4 regions of the Providencia sp. PROV_01 genome follow, and region 1 is predicted to be linked to each of the others. Evidence: predicted binding sites of a transcription regulator. Region 1 holds the regulator's gene; each other region holds the start of a gene.
The links. Region 1 encodes Fur, which represses iron uptake genes when iron is present. Its sites were predicted from a motif close to ATAATAATGAGAACNACTATCAA; they were not measured.
Positions count from the first base shown of each region.

Region 2: the regulator Fur is predicted to act here: its motif matches at 4,219-4,241, upstream of ftnA (non-heme ferritin).
Region 3: the regulator Fur is predicted to act here: its motif matches at 2,777-2,799, upstream of sodA (superoxide dismutase [Mn]).
Region 4: the regulator Fur is predicted to act here: its motif matches at 5,655-5,677, upstream of ACU696_RS17380 (TonB-dependent hemoglobin/transferrin/lactoferrin family receptor).

Region 1 is NZ_JBRFKD010000002.1:3,430,987-3,438,910, reverse strand. Features, by position in the region: gene ycaO (30S ribosomal protein S12 methylthiotransferase accessory factor YcaO) at 1-303, opposite strand, end outside; gene ansB (L-asparaginase 2) at 498-1,541, shown strand; partial or broken gene ACU696_RS16790 (oxidoreductase) at 1,701-1,847, opposite strand; gene chiP (chitoporin ChiP) at 2,411-3,808, shown strand; gene ACU696_RS16780 (bactofilin family protein) at 3,985-4,518, opposite strand; gene fur (ferric iron uptake transcriptional regulator) at 5,159-5,608, opposite strand; gene fldA (flavodoxin FldA) at 5,877-6,404, opposite strand; gene ybfE (LexA regulated protein) at 6,559-6,852, opposite strand; gene ACU696_RS16760 (type I secretion system permease/ATPase) at 7,022-7,924, opposite strand, start outside.
Region 2 is NZ_JBRFKD010000002.1:2,508,506-2,516,429, reverse strand. Features, by position in the region: gene ACU696_RS12300 (PqiB family protein) at 1-850, shown strand, start outside; gene ACU696_RS12295 (DUF1480 family protein) at 998-1,231, shown strand; gene ACU696_RS12290 (YebY family protein) at 1,653-2,000, opposite strand; gene copD (copper homeostasis membrane protein CopD) at 2,065-2,961, opposite strand; gene copC (copper homeostasis periplasmic binding protein CopC) at 2,963-3,349, opposite strand; gene ftnA (non-heme ferritin) at 3,588-4,091, opposite strand; gene ACU696_RS12270 (DNA polymerase III subunit theta) at 4,382-4,612, shown strand; gene yebF (protein YebF) at 4,688-5,053, opposite strand; gene ACU696_RS12260 (YoaH family protein) at 5,234-5,413, opposite strand; gene pabB (aminodeoxychorismate synthase component 1) at 5,538-6,908, shown strand; gene ACU696_RS12250 (CoA pyrophosphatase) at 6,901-7,461, shown strand; gene ACU696_RS12245 (L-serine ammonia-lyase) at 7,742-7,924, shown strand, end outside.
Region 3 is NZ_JBRFKD010000002.1:469,479-477,402, reverse strand. Features, by position in the region: gene ACU696_RS02945 (ATP-binding cassette domain-containing protein) at 1-1,125, shown strand, start outside; gene yiiM (6-hydroxyaminopurine reductase) at 1,217-1,894, opposite strand; gene sodA (superoxide dismutase [Mn]) at 2,032-2,658, opposite strand; gene acs (acetate--CoA ligase) at 3,076-5,031, shown strand; gene ACU696_RS02925 (DUF485 domain-containing protein) at 5,227-5,538, shown strand; gene actP (cation/acetate symporter ActP) at 5,535-7,184, shown strand; gene ACU696_RS02915 (3-deoxy-7-phosphoheptulonate synthase) at 7,287-7,688, shown strand; gene ACU696_RS02910 (3-deoxy-7-phosphoheptulonate synthase) at 7,657-7,797, shown strand; gene ACU696_RS02905 (hypothetical protein) at 7,912-7,924, opposite strand, start outside.
Region 4 is NZ_JBRFKD010000002.1:3,567,245-3,575,168, forward strand. Features, by position in the region: gene ACU696_RS17355 (Bax inhibitor-1/YccA family protein) at 1-98, opposite strand, end outside; gene moaE (molybdopterin synthase catalytic subunit MoaE) at 232-684, opposite strand; gene moaD (molybdopterin synthase sulfur carrier subunit) at 686-931, opposite strand; gene moaC (cyclic pyranopterin monophosphate synthase MoaC) at 931-1,407, opposite strand; gene moaA (GTP 3',8-cyclase MoaA) at 1,432-2,412, opposite strand; molybdenum cofactor riboswitch at 2,402-2,541, opposite strand; gene ACU696_RS17380 (TonB-dependent hemoglobin/transferrin/lactoferrin family receptor) at 2,974-5,640, opposite strand; gene ACU696_RS17385 (FecR family protein) at 5,775-6,716, opposite strand; gene ACU696_RS17390 (RNA polymerase sigma factor) at 6,719-7,216, opposite strand; gene ACU696_RS17395 (gluconeogenesis factor YvcK family protein) at 7,508-7,924, shown strand, end outside.

The DNA of each region.
Region 1 (7,924 bases):
GACAAAATCCCCTTCAGCAATAGATTTACCTAGGTAGAAATCCGCAAAGAAGTAATTCGTTGATAAACGCTCAAAATACTCACCAAGCGCTGAGGCTAATGCAGCTTTCTTGCTCGCCCCTTTACCATTAGTAAAGCAAAGTGGGCACGCTTTATCGCGGATATGTACAGACCAAACGTTAGGTACAGGGTTTAACCAAGAGGCTTCTTCAATATCAAACCCTAATTTCTTTAATTTGGTTTGAAATGCATCAATGGAATCTTCAAGAGCGGCATCTTTGCCGGGAATAAAAGTTTGGCTCATTGTCAGTCACTTGTGAATAGAGTGTTTCAAACGGGCTATGATACGGATTTTTGCTGCAAGCCTCACGCTTTTTATTCATTCATAGATAAATCATCTTAAAATTCATTATTTATCCTAAAATAATTGTATAGGTCACATAAAATTCAGCACAATTCCACATAATAACCGAAGTTTATTAATGAAAGGAAAATAGGATGAAAAACAGAAATAAAGCGCTTTTGGCGACATTGGTTTCACTGTTTGCCGTATCCGCTATCGCTCAACCGAATATTACGGTATTGGCGACAGGGGGAACGATAGCAGGTGGTGGTGATTCAGCCACATCCTCCAGTTACCAAGCGGGTAAAGTAGGGATTGATGCTTTAATTAATGCGGTGCCAGAAACCAAAAAAATCGCTAATTTAAGCGGTGAGCAATTGGTGAATATTGGTTCGCAAGATATGAATGACCAAGTTTGGCTGGCACTGGCGAAAAAAATTAACCAAGATTGCGATAAAACAGATGGTTTTGTAATCACTCACGGGACTGATACTTTAGAAGAAACGGCATTCTTCCTTGATTTAACCACGCAATGTAAAAAGCCCATTGTCTTGGTTGGTGCAATGCGACCGTCAACGGCTTTAGGCGCTGACGGTCCTTTGAACCTGTATAATGCAGTCGTTTTAGCGACGGATAAGTCTGCTGGAGAGCGCGGTGTTTTGATGGCAATGAACGATAAAGTCGTGCAAGGCCGTAATGTGATGAAAATGAGCACCACTGAAGTACAAGCGTTTGATGCCGTTAATAGTGGGGCAGAAGGCTTTATTCATGATGGTAAAGTTACTTATTTCCAAGCGGCGCAACCTCGTAGTGACAAAGCGGCATTCGACGTCAGTAAGCTCGAAAAGCTCCCTGCGGTAGGTATCGTTTATAACTATGCCAATGCATCAGCAGCTCCTGTGAAAGCCTTGAGAGAAGAAGGGGTTGAAGGAATTGTAAGCGCGGGTGTGGGTAACGGTAATATGTATAAGACTGTCTTTGACGCTTTAGCAAAAGCAGCGAAAGAAGACGTGGTTGTCGTTCGCTCAAGCCGTGTACCAACAGGGTATACGACAAGAAATGCCGAAGTGGATGATAACTTATATGGTTTTGTTGCTTCAGAAAGGTTAAATCCGCAAAAAGCGCGCGTATTGCTGCAATTAGCCTTAACTCAGACTAAAGATCCTCAGCAAATTCAGGCATTATTCGAAAAATATTAATTATCAAAACGAGTATTTATTTCATACAGCGGGGTGCAGTAGCCTGTACCCCGTTAGTTTTGCTGTGACAATAAGGCAATATTATTGAATGCTCGAATTACACAATGTCATCGATAACGCCACCATCAACACGTAAGGCTGCACCGGAAGTCGCTGCAGAGAAACGGCATCATTAACACGTATATTGTTACGGCCATTAATCAAAACTTCTGCGCCACAATTAGCGAGGCCTTTAGCAATTGCATAACCAATTCCAGCTGTTGATGCACTGACTAATGCGCGTTTGCCTGTTAAGTCTATTTTCATTTACGAACTCTTTATATTGAAAAGGAGAGTTCATAATAGCAAATGATAATGCGGTGCTTTTCTTAATAATGCTGTACATTTTATTTGATTATTTATTGAGAAATTTTATAGCTGTGTATGTTATTTTTCAGCATAACAACATTTATCCTAATTATTTGACTCAGTAATCTGATCTATTTTAAGGCAATTAGGTCAATGTGGTGATAGAACTTAGCGAATTCCTACAGAATAGACGAAATTAAGGAACAATTAGTTAATTTATTGATTTTTTCTTAAACACTTCCTTATACGTATCCCATGCATATTTTTTATATTTATCAATCAATTACTTTTTATTTTTAGCAAGGTCATCATCGGTGATAATGACAGTTAATTAAAATTAATGTGCCGTTGATCATATTTTGGCAACAAAGCCTGTATCTGTGTTGATAATTCGCGTTGCAAAAAATAGGCTAAATACATCGCAAGAGATATAACTCATTGTGAATATTTAGATTTAAATGGAAAGTTAAATCGTATTTCGGCCGAAAAATAAAATTAAAAAATATTAGAGGAATACAAGAATGGTTAATAAAAATGTCAATACTGGCAGGAAATTGCTCGTCTTAAAAATTGCAATAGCAATGCTTCCTATTGGTTATCAACCAATCATGCATGCGGAGCAATTTATTGAAGATTCAAAACTTACAGGTGGCCTTTACTACTGGCAACGCGATCGTTCACGTAAAGATTTAGACCCAAATAGCGATAAATATAAAAAGTATGCGGATAATCTTAAACACTCAACATTTAATGCCAGTCTTGATTTCTCATCCGGTTATTTTCAGGACATCATCGGGCTAGATTTAGCGGGTTTTACCGCTATTGAGTTATCTAATAGTGGGCCAGCTGCACCCAATGAAATCGGCTTTAGTGATGCGAAATCACGTTGGGATGAAAAATGGACTGGAGATCGTAGTGGTGTGACTTTTTATAAGGCTGCTGCAAAATTGAAATATGGCCCTTTCTGGGGTAGAGGTGGCTATATTCAACCTACTGGTCAAACTATACTCGCATCCCACTGGAGCTATATGCCGGGTACATATCGCGGATTAGAGGTAGGCGGGGTGTTTGATTTTGAGCAAAATGGTGAACTTAGCATGTCCTATATGTGGACTGACCGCTATAAAGCACCTTGGTACCGTAGCATGTATGACTTTCGTGAAGCGGATGGTGAAACTGGGATCAGTTATTTACACTCAATTGGCTTTAAATATGACTTTAAAAACAATTTAGTCTTAGAAGGGGCATATGGGCAAGCTAAAAGCTATATGGATCAATATTTTGCCAAGGTTTCCTATGCAGTTCCTGTTGTTGACCGTGACTTACGTATGTCTTATCAATTTTATGGTGCAAAAGATAAGGTTTCAGGCGGTGGAGTTAACGATGTTTATGACGGTTTAGCTTGGTTGCAAGCGATGACACTAGGCTACACTTACGATGAATTTGATTTTAAATTAGAAGGAACCTATGTAAAAGCCAAAGGTAACCAAGGTTATTTCCTACAGCGTATGACCCCCGGTTGGGCAACATCAAATGGTCGCATGGACATTTGGTGGGATGGCCGTTCGGATTGGAATGCTAATAATGAAAAAGCCGTTATGGCCGGTGTTATGTATGATTTAAAAAATTGGGACTTAGCTGGATGGAAGGTTGGAACCTCATATATTTATGGATGGGATGCTAAACCAAGTACTAATAGCCAATATGCTCAGGATGTACGCTTAAAAGAAAGTGCATGGAACTTTGATATTTTATATACCGTACAATCAGGTCGAGCAAAAGATACGCTATTTAAACTGCATTTTACCAAGTATGATAACCATACAGATATTCCGAGCTATGGCGGTGGTTACGGAAATATCTTCCAAGATGAAAAAGATATTAAATTTATGGTGATGATGCCATTCACGGTATTCTAATTAGTAAAATCCTTTAGTAGCAATGACTGCTATAAAGAAACTAAAGCAGTCATTTGCCCTGATAGCTAAAGGCTTACCATATATTTTTAATATTGAATGGAATATTAAGACAAGAATAAACACTTATATTAAGAGTTAAAAATAAGGTGAATTTATTCACCTTATTTTATTTTTGATTACAAGGATGCGTTATTTACACTTTCATTGAGTATAAGGGTATCTTGTTTTAATTTATCTTTTAATACGGTAACTTTTTCTGATTGATGGGGTGGGTTTTTAACTTGTGCTTGGCCAGATAAAATTCCCCCTTTTTTAATTGATAAACTACTGTAATGGATAGTACCGTGGATTTCCCCATTATTTTCAATACAAATAGTATCAGATAAGCATTCACCTTCAATACGACCATTAACCACCAGTTCTTTGCAGGTGATATTTCCCGTAACTTGGCCGTTTAACATAACTTTAACCGTATTTTCTTTTCCTGTTATATTTCCAATGACTTTCCCATAGATATGCACTTGCTCATTAGACGTAATATTTCCTTCAAAAATAACGTCCCTAGAGATAATCGTATTCGATTTTTCTTCACTAATAGTCGGAGTTGACAGTGTTATTTGTTCTTCTATTTTTGTAGTCACTTCAGGCTCATTACTTATAGAAGGGGACGTCGCTGTAGGCGTGGGCTTGTTTTGTCTTTTGGTGAACATTTTACTTACCTTTTTTTGATTGAAGTATACGATCAAGAACAGTATTGATAATACAAACGAAAATAAGGTGATAGACGAATAGCTAAAAAACCACCCTATTAAAGTAAGAAACCAGAAGAAAAAACTTGTATTGAGAAAAAGATAGTTTTTTTTCATCAGTTAATCTCTTACAAATTACTAAAGTACTCAATTAGTTTAGTCAATAAATGTAATTACGCATTTAAATGATGATTTAACGTTATGACTACATTTGGATCATTAACTCTCTAATTTGGAGTTGAAATTATAGTAAGGTAATTAAATAATTTTAAATAGTATGAAGTGTTTGGAATCATCTATGATGTTATTTATATACCACTTTGATATGTAAAGTATTATTCTAGATAACGGAATATATTTATCTCTGAAATAATATAAGGGTTTTGATTTGAATTGCAACTATTATAGTTTTTATAAAAATCTTGCATTGTTGCTAAAATACAGTGATAAATAATTGTGTTTAAGTTACTTACTAGCAATTATCACTAATCGAGTAAAAAAGGGAATATTAATACTTAAAATAAAAAACCCCGATAAAATTGTATTATCAGGGTTTTGGCATTTTTAACCATGATGTTTCATCAACGATGGTTGAATACTATTACTCTTTTGCTTCGTGTGCGTCAGCATTGTCACGGCAATCACCATCTGCGCAATGACCATATAGATATAAACTATGGTTAGATAGTTTAATGCCATGGCGAGCAGCGATATTCTTTTGGCGGGTTTCAATGGATTCGTCAGTAAACTCAATCACTTTTCCACAATCTAAACAGATTAAATGGTCATGGTGATGCTGCTGAGTTAGTTCGAATACAGATTTACCCCCCTCGAAGTTGTGACGGGTTACGATACCGGCATCATCAAACTGGTTTAACACGCGGTATACAGTTGCTAACCCGATCTCTTCACCCATATCGATCAGCTTTTTATAGAGATCTTCCGCACTGACGTGGTGGCACTCAGGCTCTTGAAGTACTTCCAAAATTTTTAATCTTGGAAGAGTGACTTTGAGTCCAGCATTTTTCAATGCTTTATTGTTGTCTGTCATGCGGGTTTGTCCTGTATCTTAAATCATAAATTTAACAATAATGAGACATTTTTAACATCAATACAGTTGTCTTCTAAACTGATTTACAATTATAGGCATGGAAAATAAAAATAGAAACCATGCATTGTCTCATTATTTTGATAATCTCTTGAGAACCTATCCTATTAGGATACCTTATCGGTTATTTTAGACTACGCCACTGGCTTTGGGGTTCATTTTGTGTAAGACAGTGGTGTAATCTATGGGTAAGGGTTCTTTATGTAGTCTATCAGCCTAAAATTTCAGCTAAAGACATTTCTTCAGAGATTTGTTTTACCCATGCATCAACACGTTCATCAGTTAGCTCAGGTTGACGATCTTCATCAATAGCTAAACCAATAAAATGGTTGTCATCTGCCATGCCTTTGGATACTTCAAAGTGATAACCTTCTGTTGGCCAGTGACCAACAATAACAGCACCACGTGGTTCGATAATATCGCGGATCGTACCCATAGCATCACAGAAATATTCAGCGTAGTCTTCTTGGTCTCCACAACCAAATAAGGCGACAAGTTTACCTTCGAAATCAATCTCTTCGAGAGTAGGGAAGAAATCATCCCAGTCACATTGGGCTTCACCATAATACCAAGTTGGAATACCAAGAAGTAGAATGTCAAAAGCTTCAATATCTTCTTTGCTGCATTTCGCGATATCGTGAACTTCTGCTACATCTTTGCCTAATCTTTCTTGGATCATTTTGGCAATATTTTCTGTGTTACCTGTGTCACTTCCGAAGAAAATGCCTATGACTGCCATAAAGTGATTAACCTCTTGTTTTTCTAAGAGAGCTAGAGGTGAAAATTCGCCTTCTATAGCCCGTTTAGAACGAAAATAGATAGAATATTACGCCTTATTTTGGCGAAAAAATGTTGCTAAGTCTGTCAAATTTGTGTGATTTATCAAGATAACGTTACTTGAGTATTGATGTATCAACATGTTCAAGTTGTGACATCAAAATTTCTTCGATCAATTCACTACGGCTTATATTTTTATCTTCAGCTAACTGATTCAATACCGCGACAGCGTCTTCGTTCAGTTTCAATTCAACTCTGCGCAATCCCTTCACTTTATCTCGTTTCAGTTGGTTGCGTTTGTTGATCCTCAGTTGTTCATCCCGTGATAGCGGGCTTGTTTTAGGTCGCCCAGGCCTTCGTTCCTCAGCGAACAAATCTAGTGTCGTTCGATCCGTTTGTTCTTTTGCCATGTCTATAACTGCTAAAAGGGTGTGCCAGTAATTCAGCGCGCCATGATACCCTAGCTAATCCCCTTGTGCTATAGCTTCATCAATGATGATTGGGTTTAATTGATTGTAAAATGAGCGCTTTTGGTAAAAAAGCACCACTTGCTATAAGCGTGATGCTTTTTTATTCGTATTATTGTGTCTGCTGGTGCCATAAATTGGCGTATAAACCATTTGATTTGAGTAAGTTTTCGTGGGTATCCATCTCGTGTACTTCTCCTTGGCAAATCACACATATCCTATCAGCGTGCATAATCGTATTTAGCCGATGAGCAATGCTAATGACGGTTCTTCCTTGAGTAATTAATGGCATATTCTCCATAATGGCGGCTTCTGACTCGTAATCGAGTGCAGAAGTGGCCTCATCGAGAATTAAGATATCGGGTTCGGTGAGTAATGCACGCGCAAGTGCAATCCTTTGACGTTGACCACCTGAAAGATTGGAGCCTTTTTCTGATAAGGGATAATTAAAATTATCAGTCAATGTCATGATAAATTCATAAGCTCCCGCTAATTTTGCTGCGTGAATCACCTGCTCGTCAGTCGCTTGTGGATGACTCAAACGGATATTATCTGCGATAGAACCAACGAATAAGGTACTTTCTTGTAATACGACGCTCATTTTTCGGCGTAATGATACGGTATCTGCGACAGCTAAATCCATGCCATCAACAATAACTTGCCCATGTTGTGGGACATAAAGCCGCTGTAATAATTTCGTTAAGGTACTTTTTCCTGAACCTGAGGGGCCAGTAATACCAATAAATTCACCTGCATTAACCATTAAGGATAAATTATTGAGAACTTCAGGTGTATCAGGTTGATAGCGAAAACGGATATTTTGAAACTCTATTTTTCCGTGAATATTTGATGTATTTGCAATCCCTTTACGTTCATTTTCTACCGGTTCATCAAGAATATCTCCCACTCGGCGTAATGAAATAATGGTATGTTGGAAATCTTGCCAAACCTGGGCAAACCGCAATACGGGCTGCGTAACATGCGCACTTAGCATATTAAATGCCACTAATTCGCC
Region 2 (7,924 bases), 920 kb from region 1:
GAGCCGAGCGATTAGCGGTGCAATTAGCTTTGATAACCTAGATAGTGGCGTCGCCAATACTGCTCGACAACACACACTTTACCCAAATGAAACCTCTGCGAAGGCAATAGGAAGCATTATTACGCTAACCACGTTTGATGCATCAAAGCTTTCCGAAGGCATGCCAATCCGTTATTTAGGTATTAATATTGGTCAAATTGAATCATTAAAATTGTCATCTGACAAACGTGAAGTACAAGCAAAAGCAATTCTATACCCCGAATATGTCAGTACCTTTACCCGGTTAGGAAGTCGCTTCGCTGTGGTAACACCTGAATTATCCCCTGCGGGTTTAAATAATTTAGATAGCATATTGCAGCCTTATATCAGTGCTGAACCGGGACGTAACAGTAAAAGCCGTTATCAATTTGAATTACAAACTGCCAATATTACAGACTCGCGTTATCTAGACGGCTTAACTATTTACCTTGATGCTATTGATGTAGGCGCAATCCAAATTGGTACACCTATTTTGTTTAGGGGCCTAGAAGTCGGTGTTGTTACAGGTCTCTATTTGGGAGAGCTTTCCGATCGCGTATATGTTGCGACACGTATTGGCAAGGAATACCAATATCTTATTCGCAATAATACCGAGTTTTGGCAGTCTTCCGGTTTTAACTTTTCATTTGGTTTAACCGGTGGCGTTGCCAAAAGCGGGACTTTCAAGCAATTTGTACGTGGCGGTATTTCCCTTGCTACACCGCCGTCAGTGCCTCTAGCCCCACAAGCTAGGCCTGAACAGCATTTCATCCTAAAATTAGAGCCCCCTAAAGATTACGTGGACTGGGGAACATCTATCCCGAAAAAATAATCACTATTAGGGTGCATATTAACCATATATAGCACCCTTTCCTCACAAGCACCTTAAAAATTATTTTGGAAATTAATTCCATTTATACTATGCTTAAATTCGTTGAGCTGATTATATATGGTTAAAATCGATGAATGAGGTGCTGTTATGTGTATTGTAAAATTGAAAATATCTTCCTATGAAATTAATGATGCGGTTATGGCTTCCCATAAAAGTGATACAGTAAGTATTCCATGTGATTCTGATACAGACTTTTGCATGCAACTTGATGGCTGGGACGAGCATACAAGTATTCCTGCCACTTTAGATGAAAAACCGGTTCTACTCTACCGTGATCGTTATGACAAAGAAAATCACCATTGGGTGATGAAACTTGCTTAATAGTTTTGTTAGTACTCTTAGGTTATTTACTAAGCATATAAATAGGTAGGAACCGATAAGCTGATATGAAATGAGAACTGACAAAATAATAGGCAAAAAAAGAGGCCTGGTAGATTCCGATTACCGGGCCTTGGGAAATGGCTCTGGCAGAGCCGTGCGCTAAAATTGCCATTGAGACGTTACAAAGTACACTCTAATACTAGCTTTCAATGCACGTTCTTACCATGTTTATTATCAAAAATTTTACATATTATTAACACAATTTATTTCTTAATTTTCTAAAATTGAACTATTTGTTTAATAGGTTATACCTATACATACAATCACTCAAACCTTTCAATTAATTAATGCATTGAATAATAACAATAATTTTTGTTTTCCACATCCCTTCTAGGTTGATAATTTTAACTGAGAGATAAGCTTAATTGCTCGCACACAATTTTGCAGCAGCTTCTTTTATAGGTAATATTCTTTCCTCAACTGTTTTGGTGCTATCGGTAGGCTTAAGCAGCACATCAATAGGCTGTGCTTTAATTTCTTTTTTGATCATCAATTCAGTCGCTATGTCGTTTAATGGGTATTGCATTAGCGTGGCAGGGTTAATGACGACCAAAGCCCCATTATGACGGCACTCTAACATGACTTCCTCTCGAGTAAATGGCCAATCATCACCAAATTGTTTTTTACTCACGGATGTTAACGGTGCAGAAAAAGCAGTGCTCACGGTTCCACCCAATAACAGTGAGCAAATAATGAGTTTAAATTTCATGGTAGTGACCTTATTAAACATTGAAGATATCTTTACATATTATCAATTAAATATAAAAGTTTAGCTAGATTGGTTGGTAGCTTGCAAAAATTGCCACAGAAAGAATCGCCATCGTACCTAACAGTAACTCAACCCAACTGTTAATGATTAGGTAATTGACTCGCCCTTTTTGCTTAATAATAGGTACGATGTAATAACGATTGATAATCGCTAATAAAAGCATTCCTCCCACTAAAATGATCTTAAACCAAAGTAGTGATTGGTATTCTGACCCTGAATAATTTAATGGCCAGCCAGGTAAAAGTGTTATTGCACTAATGATCCCTGTAATGACCACCAGTACAACAGCGATATGGCCGAAGCGCGAAAAACGCATCATGGTATTCACAATTTGTTTGTCCATCCCTTCTGCCATTTCTTTTTTATTGCGCAAAAATTGGATGCAAATTAAAAATGGCCACAAACCGCCAAACCAATATGCAGAGCTAATGAGATGAATAAATTGATTAATACGATGGAATGTTCCGAGTAGGCCATCATGCATGGCCGCGTGCCCAATAAAGGCATGCAAACCAAGCAGGATCACTGAAAAAACTAATATTAGTTTCAATCGTAATTGAATTGATTTTATAAATAAGACCAATAGCAATAATACAGATGACAAAAGTTCCCAACGCCATACTTGGCCGAATGACGTCCCTAAAACCCCTTGCCATATCTGCCAATCAATACTATCTTCCCAACCATCACCCATCAGACCCGCTTGCGCAATCATCCAGCTGAAGGCTGTTAAGACAGTAACAATGGCACAAAAGAAAATGCCTTTATTCAAATAGCGGCTTAATAAATAATTAAATGAGCCGCGACTAAGTACCACTGCAAATATTGACATTCCACACATCAATATTGCAGCGATAAAATGAATAAAGCGAATAAGGGTATAAAAAGCTTCTAGTGACATATTATTTCACTGTAAAGCTATACGTTCCTTTTGTTTTGTGTCCGTCGACAGAAACGACGCTCCAATTAACATCATATTTCCCAGCAATGAGCTTGTCTTCCACAGGAACGACCACTTTAGTGTCGTTACTCGGGTCTAACGTTGCTTTACCGGTTTTTACTATTTTATTTTCAGGCCCGATAATACTGACCTTAGTGAAATTAACTTCGATACCTTCAGAAAAGCTTAATGAGATTGACTCTGGCGCTTGCTCCACTGCCGTACCTTCAGCAGGAAGCTGGTCTTTTAATTGTGCATGGGCAAATGCTTGTTGGAAAGACATGCCTAAAAATAGAACGGCGACAGCGCTAAGTTTGCGCCATGAAGATTTAATAGGGTTAATTGGCATAGTAACCTCTTAATTTGCAGGTGAATTTAGAATAATTACCAATCATTATACGGAAAACAAACCATTTTACCGCTTAAAAATGGGTTTTATCGGCCTATCCTGTGAGTTTTCACACAAAATGAAAAGAAAAAGACTTATGAACATTGAATTACAGAATTCATGCCCATAAGCCTAGAGAGGTCTTTATGCATCAAGTAGAGAGAAAAACTAGATTTCTATCTACTTACTGGTGTGTAGATTAGACATGCGTTGCCACAGACAGGTTTTTCAAATCTTTATCTAACAAGAATAGTGCTTTACCAGACTCACCCACCATATCCAGTTTATCCAGTACTGATTTAAATAATTTCTCTTCTTCATGTTGCTCTGCAACATACCATTGTAAGAAATTAAATGTAGAATAATCTTGTGTTGTCATTGCTAAATGAGCCAATTTATTAATTTCACGAGTAATTAATTGCTCATGTTCATAAGTTTGGGTGAATACATCACTAATTGATTTGAAATCAACGGGCGGCGCAGCAATTTGCCCTAACAGTGGCAACGCCCCAGTGTCACTAAGATAATCAAATAAACGCTGCATATGTTCCATTTCTTCTTGTGAGTGTGCTTTTAAGAACGCTGCAGCGCCTTCATAGCCTTTATCACTACACCAAGCACTCATTTGCAAATAGAGATTTGCAGAATAAAACTCAAGATTTAATTGCTCGTTTAATTTTTTGACCATATCTGTAGTTAACATATTTAAGCCTTATCGGTTAATCATTCATGCGTATATTATGCACAGTATTACAATAATTAAAACCCTAAAACAATCTTAAAACAAAAAAATCCAATTTACTGATAATTAATAACTTTTGTTAAAAACAATAATAATCAATCTCATTATCTTTCCCTGTTTTTCTATTAATAGCTAAATATATAAATAGATAAATTTAACTCTTATTTTTATTATTACAATTAATGTAATGAGATTTTTTCTCATTATCCAGTTACAATAATAAGGTATGAATTTAACTGTAGAGATCAAATATGAGTCACAACCTTGCTTTATTGCCTAAAGATGAAATGGATAAGGTCAATGTCGACCTTTTGGCTTCTGGTGTTGCATTTAAAGAACGCTATAACATTGCCATCATTGCTGAAGCTGTTGAGCGAGAACAACCTGAACACTTAAGGGAATACTTCAGAGAGCGATTAGTATACTACCGTCAGCTGTCACAAAATTTTGCTCGTATGCCTTATGAACCACGTAATCGCTAGGCTCACGGATACACAGAAAAAATGACACAAAAAAGGGATAACCTTAATGGTTATCCCTTGATATTCAATAAAAATTTATTTAGTTGTATTATATGTCACGGTATTATTTTGGCAGTCTACCGCAACTGAATAATGCAAATCGGATTTTGCACCTCGAACAACCAACGGCACGGTGTAACCTGTTTCAGTTTTAGTGACTTCACTATCATTGACCCAAGCAACCGCTTTTTTGCCTAAAGCCGCTTTTTCATCTGTCCAACGAGGCAAACGATTATGCATAAAGTCACTTTTCACCTGTGCTGCAATTTGTGGCTCAGTTAGCGTACCACAACTGACGAAAGGCGCAGCTTTACCTTCTTCATTATTTGCGCTTAACGCAAAAGAACTAAAAACCAGAGCACAAGCACCTAAAATTACAGCAATTTTTCGATTCGCTTCCATACCATCCTCCGATACCTATTACTAGGTAAAGATTTTTGATTAGTTTAGCGGCTTATTTCAGCCTACCAGATACCAGTTATCTTCTGGTTATTATCTAGTCTTCATTGATAAATAGAATGACTTAACTAATATTAATCTATCAGATTTATGCATGAATGTTAATAGTATGTTTATAGATTATTAATTTTCATCATCGAAACGAACGTGGATCTGTTCTTTACCTTGGTGCTTTTCTCTAATTTCATGAGCGACTATTGCAATCGCCTCACCACTACTCATACCTTCCGCCATCAATTGATGAATTTTTTCAACAGCTTCTTGCTGTTCTTCGTGATTAAGTGCTGGCATACCAGAAAACATGGTTTAAACCTCATGAATAAAAGACTAAAATCAATGATTAAGATTTTAACATTTCTTCGACTATTAAGATAAGAATATATGTTAACCTGTATTGATTCACTTGCGGAAATTTAAACTCATCATTATGGTTATCAAAAAAATCCAACTACCTTATAGCCCAAATGCAGCCATTGATTATTTTACCCCATTGGCACACCTGCCATGGGCGATGTTATTACATTCAGGTAATGCAAAACACTTACATAATCGCTTTGATATTATCGTTGCTGACCCGATTGCCACACTGACGACTTATCAGCTTAAAACAACTATTACAGAACAAAATCACGCCTCTCTCGTTTCTGAGTCAGACCCTTTTAAACTCCTTCAAGGATTGCTGGATAAATACCAACCAAAACGCCAGGAAGAGACCGAGTGTCCCTTCAACGGGGGGGCTCTCGGCCTTTGGAGTTACGATTTAGGGCGCCGCATTGAAAAATTACCTGAAATTTCGACCGCAGAACTACAATTTCCAGACATGGCAGTTGGCATCTACTTATGGGCTCTCATTGTTGATCATCATGATAAAACCACTACATTAATTAGTTATGATGATGCTGATGCCCGGTTAGCTTGGCTAAACAACCAAAAAAGGCCACGTAAAAATAAATTTCAATTAACCTCTGCATGGCAATCCAATATGTCAGAAGAGGCATATCATCATAATATTGCGCGCATCCATGAATATTTACGTAATGGTGATTGCTATCAAATCAATTTAGCGCAAAGATTTAAAGCCAAGTATAAAGGGGATGAATGGAATGCATTTTTAGCACTACTTGATCGCAATGGTGCTCCCTTCTCTTCTTTTATACGTCTTCCCGAAAATGCGGTTATCAGTATTTCACCTGAACGCTTTATCTTTTTGCAAGATGGAGATATTCAAACCCGCCCAATCAAAGGAACGCTTCCGCGCTTAGACAATGAACAAGATGACCTTGCTCAAGTAGCAAAATTGTCTAATTCAGTAAAAGATCGCGCAGAGAACTTAATGATTGTCGACTTGCTGCGTAATGATATTGGCCGCGTCGCCAAACCGGGTACGGTCAGTGTTCCTGAATTATTTGCTGTTGAAGCTTTCCCGGCAGTACATCATCTGGTTAGTACCGTCACGGCAAAGTTAGATAGCCAATACCGTGCAACTGATTTATTACGAGCGTGTTTTCCTGGTGGGTCAATAACCGGCGCACCGAAAGTCCGTGCAATGGAGATAATTGAAGAATTAGAACCCCATCGCCGACATGGCTATTGTGGAGCAATAGGCTATATTAGTTTCAATGGCAATATGGATAGCAATATTACTATTCGTACTTTACTGACATATAAAAAACAGGTTTATTGTTGGGCTGGCGGTGGTATTGTTGCCGATAGCCAAGCAGACAAAGAGTATCAAGAAACCTTTGATAAATTAAGCCTGATCTTACCTTTATTAGGAGCACTCAATAACGATGACTGAACTGAATAACTTTATCAATCGTTTTCAGTTTACTTTACCGGCTACCCGCCAATTTGAAGCTAAGGCGGGTAAATCGGCGGCTGTTCTTTTACCCATTATCAATAAACCAAACCCAACATTACTTCTCACCCAAAGGTCTCCTTTTTTACGCTCCCATGCAGGCCAAGTCGCCTTTCCTGGCGGGGCTAGTGACCCAGAGGATGGAACGCTTGTGAATACCGCTTTACGTGAAGCTTATGAAGAAGTCGCCATCCCACCGGAAAAAGTCACCGTACTGGGTCAGTTAAGCCCTTTACAAAGTTATGGTGGTTATGAAGTTACGCCAATTGTTGGGCTTGTACCAAATAATATTCAATATCAGGCTAACCCCAGTGAAGTCGCTGACATCTTTGAAGTTCCATTGTTTGATGCGCTTTCATTGCAACATCATAAATATGTCGATATTAAGCGTTCAGGACAGCATAACCGCATCTTTTTTTATTGGTATAAAGGCCATTTGGTTTGGGGATTAACCGCTTCGATTATTCACCAACTTGCCTTGCAGTTAGATTAACGGCTAACACAACTTTTCACCATACAATGCCACTATTGCAGTAAAATCTATTTAAGATGACAAGATATCGCGTCATATATGACAAAATTTACCTCTACCACATGTTGTTTTTTTAGCCACATCACAGACATTTTGTGCTATTTACAATCAATTACCCTTCAGCAACTACCTTATTTCAAAAAATACTTTAAACTTACTGGTTAACACTACTAAATAACAGTAAAGTAGCGTCTTTTAAAATAATGCACTACATTTTCATCTTTTTTTTAAGGAGTCCTGCGTGATAAGCGTTTTCGACATGTTTAAAGTGGGCATAGGCCCTTCAAGCTCTCATACCGTTGGTCCAATGAAAGCTGGGAAAGAATTTGTCGATGATTTAGTAAGCAAAAATTTATTACCTAACGTCACACGTATTTCAGTGGATGTTTATGGGTCATTATCGCTTACTGGAAAAGGGCACCAT
Region 3 (7,924 bases), 3.0 Mb from region 1:
GAACAACAAGCAATGAGTGCACTCAACCAATATGCGCTCCACCAGCCATTGATTCGTCGCTCAAATACCCATTATGAGCAGCTGCATCCCAAATTTGCCTTAGCATCCCAATATCAAACTCAGAGACAGCTACAACGAAGAAGCTTGCCATTTCACTTATTATTTTCATTAATGGTACAAACCGCGTTTATTACGCTCTTTGGGTTCGGTATTTATTTAGTTGATCATGCAAAGATGCCATTAAATATGTGGCTAGCAGGGTTAGTTTTATTAGCGCGCTTAATTGAACCTATGTGGTTACTTTCTCATTTAGATCAATCAATTAGACAAATGAAAAAAGCAATTCAACGAATCGAAATAGCCTTGCAGGCTCCGGTATTAACATTTCCTTATCGTTCATCAACACCCACTATCGATAGCGTTAGCTGTGAACAGTTATCATTTTACAGTGACAATAAAAAATGCATTTTACAAAACATAGGTCTTAGCTTTAAGGAACATACACTTACCGCCATTGTAGGGCCATCAGGAGCAGGAAAAAGTACATTATTAAGCTTACTCGCTCGCTTACAAGACCCAACATATGGCAGTGTGAACTACGGTAATAAAAATATTAAAAACCTATCACAAGAGGTGTTGTGTGCTCACCGGGGAGTCTTACTACAAGATAGCCGTTTATTTTGCGGTAGCGTACGCCAAAATTTGGTACTTGATGATGATAATATTGATGACCGGGTAATCAGTGCATTACTGACACAACTTAATTTCACTGCCAATCATACGTTCTTAGAAAAAGAGGTTGGTTCTGGCGGTATGTTACTTTCTGGAGGACAAAGACAACGGCTGTGTATTGCAAGATTGATTCTACAGCATCCTAATATCATTTTAATGGATGAACCAACAGCAAGCCTTGATAACATCAATACAGCCTCCGTGATTGACCTTATTACTCAAGCCAAACAACAGACACGTATCGTCGTCACCCACCAGCCTAATCTAGCCCGACAAGCAGATGAAATTGTGTATATGGAGAAAGGAAAAATTATCGCTCAGGGAACACATCTCGAATTAATGGCGAATATCCCGTGGTACCAACAGTTTATACAACAAACACCTAAGACATAGGCATTCTCAGTATCGCACGTTATATTACTAGCAAACGCTTATGGCTAAAGACTCTCTTTGTTATAAGCGCACAATAGCTTTTCGCTAGCGATTAACGTTTACCAAACAACCGGTGCTTAAACTCTTCGATGCGGTGGTTATCTAAACGGTTCTGCATGGTTAAGCTCCAACTTGCGGATAACCCTGCAGCACTTAACAGGCGCTGGTATAGTTCCTCATCATAAGGAGCGTGAAATGCAATCATAATGGCTTCTTGTACTGAAATATCACTATTGCGGCTCAATAGCGTTAATGGCGCATTTTCACTAACATTGCCTGTTTTAATGACACGGTACAACCAACCACAGCGCCCATTGTCTTGCATCATTTGTGCAAAATTTTCAATTCCCGTTAACCCATTGAGCTTATAACAAGGGGAACGAGGTTGAGTGACCTGAATACGCGCATCACCCCATGCAAAAATATCCCCAATAAATACGTTTTCTTCAGTCATACCCAACGTTGATATATTTTCCCCAAATGCAGAGGCAACAAATAAATCGGCTAAATCAGGATATGCATTGACCCAGAAATCATAATGTTCCCTAGGATAATGGCAAAGTGCTCTATCTGGCCCACCATGGAAGCGCTTTTCAGCTTGTTCATCGCCATCAAGCCCCAATTGCCCTAACATCAATAACCCGTCGGCAGCTTGCTTATGAATAGCGCTGTGCCCACAAGACTGGGTTGCTTGGACTTTACCGATAAAGACCTGGGGAAAATATGACATGAACAGTGCTCTCCACTTAGCAAAGTAATAGATCTTCCATCATAAAGAATGCCAGTAGAGATAACAATTGGTGGAGTACAAATAAAAAAAGCGCAGCATTAACGCTGCGCTTATGGCAAATAAATTATCTTATAAAATTATTTAGCTTTTGCTGCAAAACGTGCCGCTGCTTCATCCCAGTTCACAACTGACCAGAATGCTTTAATATAATCAGGGCGGCGGTTTTGGAATTTCAGGTAATAAGCGTGTTCCCATACGTCTAAACCGATAATTGGGTAACCAGATACGCCTGAAATAGCCTCACCCATTAATGGGCTGTCTTGGTTAGCAGTTGAAACGACAGCTAATTTACCGTCATCTTTCAGAACCAGCCATGCCCAGCCAGAACCGAAACGTGTTGCAGCTGCTTTTTCAAACAGTTCTTTAAATGCATCAACGCTACCGAAATCACGCTCAATCGCAGCTTTCAGTTCGCCTTTTAATTCAGTACCTAATTTCAAACCTTTCCAGAACAGACTATGGTTTGAGTGGCCACCAGCGTTGTTACGAACAAACGTACGTTGATCAGCTGGGATTTGGTCCAATTTTTGAATCAAAACATCGATATCTAAACCCGCTAATTCAGGCAGTTTTTCTAACGCTGTATTGGTGTTAGTCACATAGGTTTGATGGTGCTTGGTATGGTGGATTTCCATGGTTTGCTTGTCAAAGTGTGGTTCCAGCGCATCATAAGCATAAGGTAAAGCAGGTAATGTATAACTCATATTATTGTCTCCAGTGACGTAAATACCGCTATGTTTCTCATTTTTACCACAAGGCTCATAGGGTAAACACTTGCGTAACTTCGCACCTTGTGAATAACTATCTATTATAGTTATTTTACTGTTAATGAAAATCATTATCAAACCCATAGTAAATATATGGATATTTATATTCGCTATGAGAACTCCTTTATTCAGTAACTAATACCAATAACCCCATCGTTTATTTTTCTTTAAATCTACCTTTTATTATATTTTTAGCTTTATATTTCAATTTGATATTTAGCATCAAATGATAATCCTGCAAATCTCATTACAATTAATACGTGATCTTCCGCGCAAAAGAAAAACAAATTTAAAAATCGTGCTTTAGTTAACCATTTTTTGACATAGTATTAACATCTGCAAGGAGATAATAATATGACTCAAATAACTAAACATCCCGTTCCTGCTGAAATTGCAAAAAATGCCCTGATAAACGAACAACAGTATAACGATGAGTACCAACGCTCGATTCAAGACCCTGAAGGATTTTGGGGCGAAAAAGGAAAAATCGTTGATTGGATTAAACCTTATACACGTGTCAAGAACACCTCTTTTGACCCCGGCCATATTGATATCCGCTGGTTTGAAGATGGTACGTTAAATTTAAGTGCAAACTGTTTGGATCGCCATCTGGCTGAAAAAGGCGACCAAACTGCGATTATTTGGGAAGGCGATGACCCCTCATCGTCAAAAAATGTCACTTACCGCGAACTACACCATGATGTTTGTCAGTTTGCTAATGTTTTGAAACAACAAGGTATTCGTAAAGGCGATGTTGTCGCCATTTACATGCCGATGGTTGTCGAAGCTGCTGTCGCGATGCTGGCTTGTGCTCGTATTGGCGCGATACATACAGTCATTTTTGCTGGTTTCTCCCCTGAGGCGGTCTCTGGTCGCGTTATTGACTGTAAAGCAAAGCTAATCATCACCGCAGATGAAGGCTTACGAGCGGGTCGTGCAATTCCATTAAAGAAAAATGTGGATGACGCACTCGCTAACCCGCAAGTCACTACGGTTTCTAATGTGATTGTTTACCAACGTACAGGCAATGCGCCGAGCTGGGTAGAAGGGCGTGATCTCTGGTGGCACGACGTCATCAAAGGGGTCAGTGCAGATTGCCCTCCAGAAGAAATTAACGCAGAAGACCCACTGTTCATCCTATATACCTCTGGTTCTACAGGTAAGCCAAAAGGCGTTCTGCATAGCACTGGCGGTTATTTAGTCTATGCTACACTGACATTCAAATACACCTTCGACTACCATCCAGGTGAAGTCTATTGGTGTACTGCAGATGTGGGCTGGGTTACAGGCCATAGCTATTTGTTATATGGCCCATTATCCAATGGTGCTAAAACATTAATGTTCGAAGGGGTACCTAATTACCCAGCAGTTAACCGAATGAGCCAAGTGGTTGATAAACACCAAGTCAATATCCTTTATACCGCCCCAACTGCTATCCGTGCATTAATGGCCGAAGGCGATAAAGCCATTGAAGGTACAGATCGCAGCTCATTACGAATTCTCGGTTCAGTGGGAGAACCCATTAATCCTGAAGCTTGGGAATGGTTCTACAAAAAAATTGGTAATAGCCGCTGCCCAGTGGTTGATACATGGTGGCAAACCGAAACAGGTGGTTTCATGATCACACCACTTCCGGGAGCAACCATGTTAAAGCCAGGGTCTGCAACATTGCCATTCTTTGGTGTTCGCCCTGCATTAGTCGATAACCTTGGTGAGCCTATCGAAGGCGCCACAGAAGGTAACTTAGTGATTGTTGATTCATGGCCGGGCCAAGCCCGAACCTTATTTGGCGATCACGAACGCTTCGAGCAAACCTATTTCTCAACCTTTAAAGGCATGTACTTTAGTGGTGATGGTGCTCGTCGTGATGAAGATGGTTATTACTGGATCACAGGCCGTGTTGACGATGTACTGAATATTTCGGGCCATCGTTTAGGTACTGCAGAAATAGAATCAGCGCTCGTTGCACATCCGAAAGTGGCCGAAGCTGCAGTGGTCGGGATTCCTCATAATATTAAAGGCCAAGCAATCTATGCTTATGTCACATTAATATCTGGGGTTGAGCCATCACCAGAGCTATACACCGAAGTTCGCAACTGGGTTCGTAAGGAAATCGGCCCTATTGCCACCCCGGATGTACTTCACTGGACGGATTCACTACCTAAAACTCGTTCCGGTAAAATCATGCGTCGCATCCTACGAAAAATTGCATCAGGAGACACCAGTAATTTCGGAGATACCTCCACGCTGGCCGATCCTGGTGTTGTCGAAAAACTACTCGAAGAAAAACAGTCTATGAGTATGTCATAACGCCAAAAGGCCAACTCATAGAGGCGGCCTTACATACATCCCAACAAGATGGTTTACTCTAAATAATTCGAGGGGTAGCTAGGCGACAAGCGAACGAAGCACGAGGGGCATACACAAGTATGTAACTCGTGTGAGTGAGTGTAGTCAACAAAGCTGCAACTTGAAGTATGACGAGTATAACAGAGGAGAACTCTGATGAATGCTACTGCTTACGAAAAGGTAGAGGATAACCCTCGCTTTAAAGAACTGGTTAGAAAACGTAGTCGCTTTTCATGGTTGTTATCAATAATAACGCTCGTGCTGTATGTTGGTTTTATTTTTCTTATCGCTTTTGACCCAAGCTGGCTTGGAACACCAATATCCGAAGGTTCATACATTACAAGAGGAATTCCTGTTGGTGTAGGGCTGATCGTCATTTCATTTGTACTAACGGGGCTTTACGTTATCCGGGCTAACGGTGAATACGACCGTTTAACAGCAGAAATTTTAAAAGAGGTAGAAAAATGAAAATATTGCTCTCACTCATTCTCTTTTTTACCTCCTCAATAGCGTTTCCCGATGCATTGACAGGGGATGTTGAACGCCAGCCTGTGAATATTCAGGCGATTGTGATGTTCTTACTGTTTGTCGGCTTTACCTTATATATAACTTACTGGGCGTCAAAAAGAACGCGTTCTCGCTCTGATTACTATACTGCAGGCGGGAAAATTACAGGTTTCCAAAACGGGATGGCTATCGCGGGCGACTTTATGTCAGCGGCTTCCTTTTTAGGGATCTCCGCCCTGGTTTATACTTCTGGCTACGATGGTCTGATTTACTCGATTGGCTTCTTAATTGGCTGGCCGATCATTCTATTCTTAATTGCCGAGCGCTTACGTAATTTAGGTCGCTATACTTTCGCTGACGTCGCTTCTTATCGATTAAAACAAAGACCAATTCGCATTCTATCTGCGGTTGGTTCTCTGGTTGTTGTTGCACTGTATCTTATTGCTCAAATGGTGGGTGCGGGTAAATTAATTGAATTATTATTTGGTCTCAATTACCACGTCGCGGTTGTTATTGTGGGTATATTGATGGTGCTGTATGTCCTATTTGGTGGAATGTTAGCCACAACTTGGGTTCAAATTATTAAAGCCATCTTGTTATTAGCTGGTGCAACATTCATGGCTGTTATGGTTATGAAGCATGTTGGCTTTAACTTTAATACCTTATTTAAAGAAGCCGTAGAAGTTCATAAAAATGGTATTGCTATCATGAGTCCTGGAGGGCTGGTCTCCGACCCTATATCCGCCTTATCCCTTGGTTTAGCATTAATGTTTGGTACAGCAGGCCTCCCTCACATTATTATGCGATTCTTCACCGTTAGTGACGCGAAAGAAGCACGTAAAAGTGTGTTCTATGCCACTGGATTTATCGGTTACTTTTACATATTAACCTTTATTATTGGTTTTGGTGCCATCGTTCTTGTCAGTTCCAATCCTGCATTTAAAGATGCTGCTGGTGCATTAATTGGTGGCACCAATATGGCCGCTGTACACCTTGCTGATGCAGTTGGTGGTAATTTCTTCTTAGGCTTTATTTCTGCAGTTGCATTCGCCACCATCCTTGCAGTTGTTGCTGGTTTAACCTTAGCAGGCGCCTCCGCGGTTTCTCATGACCTATATGCGATGGCAATGAAAAATGGTAAAGCTGATGAAAAAGATGAATTACGCGTATCTAAAATTACCGTTGTTATCTTAGGTTTTGTTGCTATCGGGTTAGGCATTCTATTTGAAAAACAAAACATTGCTTTCATGGTTGGCTTAGCCTTCTCCATCGCCGCAAGCTGTAACTTCCCAATCATTTTACTCTCAATGTACTGGCGCAAACTGACTACTCGTGGAGCATTAGCTGGTGGCTGGTTTGGTTTAATTACTGCAGTTGTCTTGATGATTTTAGGGCCAACCATCTGGGTCAGCATTCTTCATCATGAGAAACCAATTTACCCTTATGAATACCCAGCAATTTTTTCTATGGCTGTTGCGTTTATTGCTGCCTGGTTATTCTCTGTAACAGATAATTCAGAACAAGGAAAAATGGAAAGAGAGCGCTTTAAAGAACAATTTATTCGTTCACAGATTGGGCTTGGTATTGAACAAGGAAAATCGCATTAACGTCGACCTCTCATAATTATATAGAATAAAAAACGGCTATTTATGCCGTTTTTTTTATTCTATATAACGTAAATATTAAATAACAATGAATAACAATTACATATCGAATATTTAAGAGAGGTAGAAAAACCTATTGGTATCAAATGCGGGCCAAATATCACATCATATACATTGCTGAAATTAATAAAGAAATTAAACCCTAGTCAAGAAAAAGGAAAAACAGTTCTCATCATTAGAATGGGAGCAGGTGTTATTAAACAAAAACTCCCGGCTCTCATAAAATCAATTCAGCCCAGTGGCAAGCCCGTCATTTGGATGATTGTCCCTATGCATGGTAATACTAAAAATGCCAAAGAAGGATATAAAACACGCTATTTTACGGGTATTACTAATGAAATGATTCAATTCATTCATATATTAAAGGAGGCAGGAGTACATCTAGGAGGTGCCCATTTAGAAATGACAGGACTAGATGTTACTGAGTGCACAGGGAGGTATCCTTGAAATCAGCGAAGAAGATATTAGTTATAAATATCAGTCATTATATGACCCTAGACTCAACAAAATGCAATCTCTCGAAATTGCATATCTTCTAGGTAAAAATTGGAATTAGTTATTTTTATTAATCTAGCCCTCAATGTAGGGCCAGCCTTTGCAATAGATAAAAAATCCCCCAACTAAAAGTAGCCGAGGGATATGCAAACATTTATTAGATTGTTAGTGTGTGCTAATTTGCATAG
Region 4 (7,924 bases), 140 kb from region 1:
CCGACTGTCATCCAGCCGTATACTTGCGACATAAATGCCTGAACGCCAGTATTGGCACCCTGGACAAGAGAATCATTACGTTGATCAAACTGACCCATGATGGTTACCCTTTCGCTAAAAGAAAAATCGACCCAGTAAAAATACTGTAATCGGAGAAATTAACCAAAGTCTAACACATTCTTTTGACAATACCATTCAGCAAATTCGTATTTTTCAGAGGAAAAAGTGCGATTACCAGCGGTTTGCAGACGCCTCGTCGGTTTCTTTCGCTTCCACCCATCGCTCATTTTCAGGTAATGTTTCTTTTTTCCAAAATGGTGCTTTAGTTTTTAAGTAATCCATAATAAATTCAGCAGCTTGAAATGCTGCATTTCGATGGGCACTCGTCACCCCAACAAAAACAATTTCTTCGCCAGGTTGTAAGGTACCAATACGGTGGATCACACTGACTCGCTGCAATGGCCAACGTTCTTTTGCTTCTACAACTATATTTGTTAACGCTTTTTCTGTCATTCCCGGGTAGTGTTCGAGTGTTAATGCCGCAACACTGTCACCTAAATTATGGTTACGCACTTTCCCCGTAAAAGTCACGACTGCACCATCACTATCGCATTGAGCAAGCCATTGATATTGCTCGCCAACACTAAAATTTTCTGTTTGTACTGCAATATGGGTGTTTTCCATATCACCCCCCAGTGACTGGTGGGAAAAAGGCCACTTCGTCCCCTTCTGAGAGTGGGTGGTCTAGTGAAACAAATGATTGATTAACAGCGGCAAGTAATTTGCCATCTTCAAGTGCCAACGCCCAGCGATCGCCTTTTTGTGAAAGCGCTTGACGTAAATCTTCAACTTTTTGGTAAGTGTCAGTGAGTTCTAAGCGTTCTGTTCCGACTAGCTCACGTACTTGAGCAAAAAATAATACTGTGATCATTATTCCACCTTAAAATGTCCAGACTTACCGCCTGTTTTTTCTAATAAACGAACAGGGCCAATCACCATATCTTTTTGCACTGCTTTACACATGTCATAAATCGTCAAAGCAGCAACGGATGCAGCAGTTAATGCTTCCATTTCAACCCCTGTTTTCCCTGTTAATCGGCAACAAGTTTCAATACGAACTCGGTTATGCTCAGGTTCCGCTTTGAGTATCACTTCAACTTTGGTTAACAGCAGTGGGTGGCATAATGGGATAAGCTGCCAGGTATTTTTTGCCGCTTGAATACCCGCAATACGCGCCGTGGCAAACACATCGCCTTTATGATGGCTACCGTCAACAATCATCGTTAGAGTTGCTGGATTCATAGTGACATAAGCTTCTGCGCGAGCTTCACGAACAGTTTCAGCTTTGGCTGAAACATCAACCATATGCGCCTCGCCCGACGCATTGAGGTGAGTCAGTTGGGACATATCTTCTCCTGAAATAAAAAAGAGTTAACCGCCGATTACAGATAAATTAGGTGTAATTCCGCTATCACCCATATGCAGAAAATGGGTTTCTCGTTTATGGTGTAAGCCTCGCTGAATGCGGGCTTTTAACGCTTCGTTTTGGTCATCTGCACCCAATAAATCACGCAGCGGAATGCCATTTTCACCAAATAAACATAAATGTAGGTTTCCTAGTGAGGAAACACGTAAGCGGTTACAGCTTTGGCAAAAATCTTTTTCGTACGGCATGATAAGCCCGATTTCGCCTTGGTAATCTGGGTGACTAAAGACTTGAGCAGGGCCGTCGCTTCGGGAACGTGGAAGCATATACCAGCCTTCTTCAATTAAACGCTCGCGAATAGTTTCACCCGAAATATGAAAACGTTGGAAAATATCGCTGCCGTCGCCGGTTTCCATTAACTCAATAAAGCGTAATTGAATAGGACGATGTTTGATCCAGTTTAGGAATGACTTCAAAGCGATATCGTTGACATTTTTCATTAATACCGCGTTCACTTTGACTTTTTCAAAGCCAGCTTCAAAAGCAGCATCAATACCTTTCATCACCTGAAAGAATTTGTCTTGTCCCGTGATGGCCGCAAATTGACGTGGATCGAGGCTATCAACACTCACATTGATCGCGTTCAGTCCAGCATCTTTCCACTCTTTTACGTCTCTGGCCATACGATAACCATTAGTGGTCACGGCGATTTTTTTGATCGATTCATTTTCATTGATGGCAGCAATAATATCACTGAAATCTTTGCGCATGGTCGGCTCACCGCCAGTAATACGCACTTTTTCTGTGCCTAATTCTGCGAATGCCGTACTGATACGACGAATTTCATCCAGTGTTAAGAATTCATGACGACCGCTTGGCTTATAGCCATCGGGTAGGCAGTATGTGCAACGAAAGTTGCAAACATCTGTTATAGAAAGTCGGAGATAGTAAAATTTCCGGTCAAATTGATCGACAAGTTGCTGCATAATCACACCTTTCCAAGTACGGGAGATGCAGACATTTCTATCTTGCACCCTGGTGGCTCTAGGCCACGGCCAGTGCATCATATTCAGTCGTTCAAACTTAGACGCAAAGGCTAGGAGTTTTATTTGGAACCGAGTCACTGATTTTAAACTGTAAAATGCGTCACTCTGTTCACTTAATTTATGTAAGGATTCTAGCCGATAGAAATTGAAAAAGCGAATTGCAATTCGATATATATCATTATATACAACGACTTACAAAAAATATTATAGAATCACCGAAGCTATTATTATCACTGATAATTTTCCATTTTAGATGGCTTTAAAAAACATAATTTCATACTAATTGATTAACATCTCTAATTATTTAATTAAACATTTATTGATATAGATCTAAAATGGGGAGCAAGCTCCCCATCTAATTGTTTACGTTATCAATATCAACACTCAACGCTTATCAAAACCGATATTTCAAATTGAATAATTGGCATATCAATTAAAAATAAATAGTAAGGTGCAAAATTTATTAACCAATAACACGACAGCGTAAAGTATGACGTATATTTAGAAACGGTATTCTATCCCGCCCGACACCGTTCGCCCTCTACCTAACGTATTGGCCAAGCTTTCCCCATAACTAACCACGTACGCCCGATTGGTCAAGTTTTCGACATTTCCTCGAATAGTTAAATTATCGGTTAAAGCATAACTTGCATATAAATCAATCAATGTATATTTAGGCCAGTCAGCTAAGTAAGGGGAATTTGATTGTACTGAGTAGTCTTGAAAACCTGGCGTGAAGCGAACGACTACACCACCATCGAGTTTTCTATCAAACGCTCGCCCACCTAATGTAAAGGAACCACGATCACCGGGTAAGTTCGCTGCACTGCTGAAAATGGCGCTGCTGTCACAATCCACATGGTTATTTGATGCCTCATTTGGCTCAACATACCAGTTACCTGGGCCAACGTCTTCGCCATACTTCAATACACCACCTAGCCATGCAGGATGTGAACAAAATTTATTTTTGCCAATCATATGGGTAAAGGTCAGGTCTGCATACACAAAACCTGCGTCGTAATTTAGTTGATATTCAACCCCTCTAAAACGGGTCGCAACCAAGTTGTTGCTATAAGCAGCATTTCCAATATTAGGGCTAACCATCCCTGGTTTCTTACGGTCAATCGCTAAGTTAATGTAGTTATCTACACGTGTATCAAAATAGGCAACTTTTGCCACAAATCGGTCTTCTTCGATAAACAATTGCGGATAATTGATGTTCATCCCCACTTCCCAAGCATTTGAACGCTCAGGTTTTAAATACGGATTGGGAAATTGAGTCGAACTACTGTGAGCACTTCCTGTGGTTAACGTTTCTGTAATCGCTGGCGGGCGCCATGACCGCCCATAACTGGTAAACAATTCCATCCATTCAACATTAGGACGTACCGCTAAACGAATATGGGGTGAAAATGCCCCTTCTGAGTTATCAACATCCCAATTTTCCGTCGTCATAACAACCTTGCAATCACGTAACCTTCTTCCTGTACATGGATTGTCTCTGGTATAAGGAAGTACTGCATAACTCATACTCGTTTGGCCTTTGAGAGAATAATAGTCATAACGCATTCCCCCTTCTAATGTTAACCAATCATCATATTCATAAGTCAAATTAGTGAAAAGTGAGCTCAATGAACGTTTTCCGTCCGGTGTCACTCCACTCGCCGCTTCACGTGTCGAACTACTACTCGCTTTGTCTTGGAAAGTTTCCAAACCATAATGCGCTTTTAATACATTGTTATGGTTAAATTCAATTTCTGAATGATTTTCAAGCTGTATCCCTACCGTTTTGACTCGAGTGTCCATCTGGTAGCCATTATTATAAATTTGGCTAGTGGAATAGGTGTCTGTATTGTCTTTGGTATCAACAAAATACACTTTTCCTTTTAGCTCGGTGCTCCATGGTTTATCGCTAAATTGAGTGTAATCAAGGGAATAATTCTTGGCTGTTACATCACTGAAACCGCTACTTTTCCACCCTAGCTTATAAGGCCACGAGCTACCTAAATTCGTTAGCGTTCCTGCATTTGGCGTTGCCACTTTGGTTTCTAAGTAATTAAATTGTAAACGCTGTTCGTCACTTATATTCCAACCGGCTTTTGCCAAATAAGAGGTCATTCGGTAATTACTGTCATTAATACGAGTGTGTTTTAATTGGTGCGCAAGTTCATCATAATGCCCTGCCCCATTATTGACTCGAATATTACCGATATTACCGTGAGTTCCTGGTTTATAATCCCCAAGACGTCGTTCACTGGCCGCAAATAACAAATCCGCGTTTTCATTCCCTAATGCCAGCACACTACTGCCAATAAAATGAGTATTATTTGACCCCGTACTCGCATGTAATTTTCCACCAAAAGTTTTATCTTTTGATAAAAAATCAGACGCATTGACTGTATTGAAGGTCGCCACACCACCTAAGGTTCCACCGCTTCCCATTCCACTTGTATTGCCCTTTTGTATTTCCACCCCAGAAAGCAGTTCTGAGTCGATATACATAGAACCATTGCGCTGCCCATGTCCGCTTTTTTGAAAGTTTTGCCGCATACCATCGATATTCATATTCACACGACCATAATCCTGTATCCCACGGATATTCACAGATAAAGAAGGGTCTTGTTGGCTAACACTCGAATAGACACCTGTCGTTAGCTCTAACACATCAGCTATGTGCTTTGGTGGGCGGTCATCAATTTGTTTTTTACTAATTACACTGACAGATGATGGACTGTTATATACCCAATCCCCTTGTTGGATCTGGCTTGCTGTGACGGTAATGTTATCTAGCTTAATCACCGAATCACCGGTAATAGGCGCGATACGCTCTATTGTTATTCGGTTATTTTGTAATTGATATTGCACAGGGTTTGAACCAATTAATCGACGTAATCCCTCCTGTAGCGTAAAGCTTCCTTTCAAGCCTTGACTTTGTAAGTCATTAATTTCTCGGCTCTGAATGATTATTTCTACCTTTGCTTGCCTAGCGAATTGCAGCAAAGCATTTTCAAGTGAACCTGCAGCAACAGAAAATGTTATTTCCTGCTGTGCGGATGCTACCGCTGAGTTAGCCTGTGCTAGATTGAAAAATGAAAATGCAGGTAACGTAAATAATGCAAGGTGAACACAGAGTGTTGCTTTTTTATAGTGGTGCTTTTTTTGAGTCATTTCCCATCCCTAAAATGATAATGGTAATAAAAATCATAATCACTTAGATTAAGACGCGGGAATTAGGAAAACCCGTAAATAAATTTTAAAAAAATAATTTATTATTATTCGATATCTATATTAATTATTAATAATCAATATATTAAAGTGAAAAATGGGATTTCATAAACGGATAAGCCATATGATGACACCAAATGCGTTAGCCCACTATCAAGTGTGTTAATTTGTAATACACCACTAATGTGCCCTACTCGCTCCTCAGTCAATAAAATAATTTGCTTGTCACGGTATCGATTTATTTCAGCAATAACCTCCGGAAAGGTTTGCTGCTGAAAAATAATTTGTCCTTCTCGCCATACCGTAGAATGTGAGTTGACCATTGAAGTCATAGGCGTTATATCTGATTGATATTGAGTGAAATTTCCTGCTGGAATGACCATTTCTTGCCCTGAGAATAGTGACACCTTTACACTGTGTTGATAAACACTGACTGCCACTTTGCTATTTTCATTATCAACTGAAAATTCAGTGCCAAGTGCCTGAGTTATCCCATTTTTCGCCATAACCTGAAAAGGCCTTGGTTCCGTATCCGTTTTTGGTGCAACAGTAAAATAAGCACGCCCTCGTAATAAATTAACTTGCCGATACTGCGGGCTAAACGCTAATTGCAATTGCGCACCACTGTCGAGGTCAACACGGCTACCATCAGGTAAGGTAATATGCTGTATTTCACCGATTTTCGCATAGTAATCCACTGGCTGTGTATATTGAAAATACCAAATTGACATGGATAACACACTCACTAGCACAACCGCCGCTATTGATAAACCAATATAGCGAGGCCGCCTCTTTTTATTCATTCCCTGTTGGTTATCTACTGTTTGTTGTCGCGGTTTATTGGCTGTTAATGCCCATAATTGCCGTGCACGATAGTATGTAGACTTATGTAACTCTGACGCATTGAGCCAAGACTGGAAATCTTCATTTTCTTGCGACGTCAGCTCTCGTTGCGTGGTTTTAACAACCCACATTGCGGCTTTGTTTTCAATTTCAGATGGACTATCAGATGGCTTCATGACTAGTCTCTCCATTTATGAATTAGCATTGCCAATGCATTGGCTAAATGTTTTTCGACTGTGCTTAATGAAATATTTAAGCGCTGCGCTACTTCCGTTTGAGCTAATCCTTCTTCTCGATGCAAGCGAAATATCTCCTGAGTCCTGGGCGGCAAAGATTGAATAATTTTCTGAATTTGTGCAAGTTGTTGATCATGAATAACCGTGGCTTCAATACCTTTTACCCGCGATGGGATCTCTTGCCATTGTTGGTCACTGATCGCCATTAATTGTTGTTTTTTCTGTAGCCGGAAGTGGTCAACCATCAGGTTTTTCGCAATTCGATACAAATACGCATCAAAATCTTGAATAGTTGATGTTTTCATTAACTCTGCCATTCGAGCAAAGCTTTCCTGTGTGATATCCATACTTAAATTATGGTCTTTAAGGTACATATTCAGATAACGGCATAACGACGATGAATGGCGAGCAAACAGGCGCTGTAATTCTGAATCAGACATATTGATCCATAAAATAAATAATGAAAATGAGAATTATTTACATGATATAGATAATAATTTAAAATGAAAACTCCCTAGCGCATTTTTCCTTCTAAGACTCACATCAATACAGAATCGTCTCTTTTATTGTTTTTTGTCACAGTACTTAAGCTAAGAATGATGTTTTATGATAGATTAACGCCCAATTTATTTTAGTCGCCATAAAACGGGCTTAGCGTAAAAAACGCATTTCGTAACTCGCTGGTTTACTTGCTTTTATAAGTACTGAAAATTAACTGATATAGGAACACTATGCCGAATTGCAGTCTGGCGGATCTCAGGCATGTTGTCGCTCTAGGTGGCGGGCATGGACTTGGTCGCGTGATGTCTTCACTTTCTTCTTTAGGTTCTCGTTTAACGGGTATTGTTACCACAACCGATAATGGGGGCTCAACAGGCCGTATTCGTCGCTCTGAAGGCGGGATCGCTTGGGGAGATATGCGTAACTGTTTAAATCAGCTAATTACTGAACCATCCATTGCTTCTGCGATGTTTGAATACCGTTTCAGCGGTAATGGTGAACTTTCAGGCCATAATTTAGGTAATTTAATGTTAAAATCATTAGACCACCTAAGTGTTCGTCCGTTAGAAGCCATAAATCTTATCCGTAATATGCTAAAAGTTGATGCGCAGTTGATCCCGATGTCGGAATCCCCTGTTGATTTAATG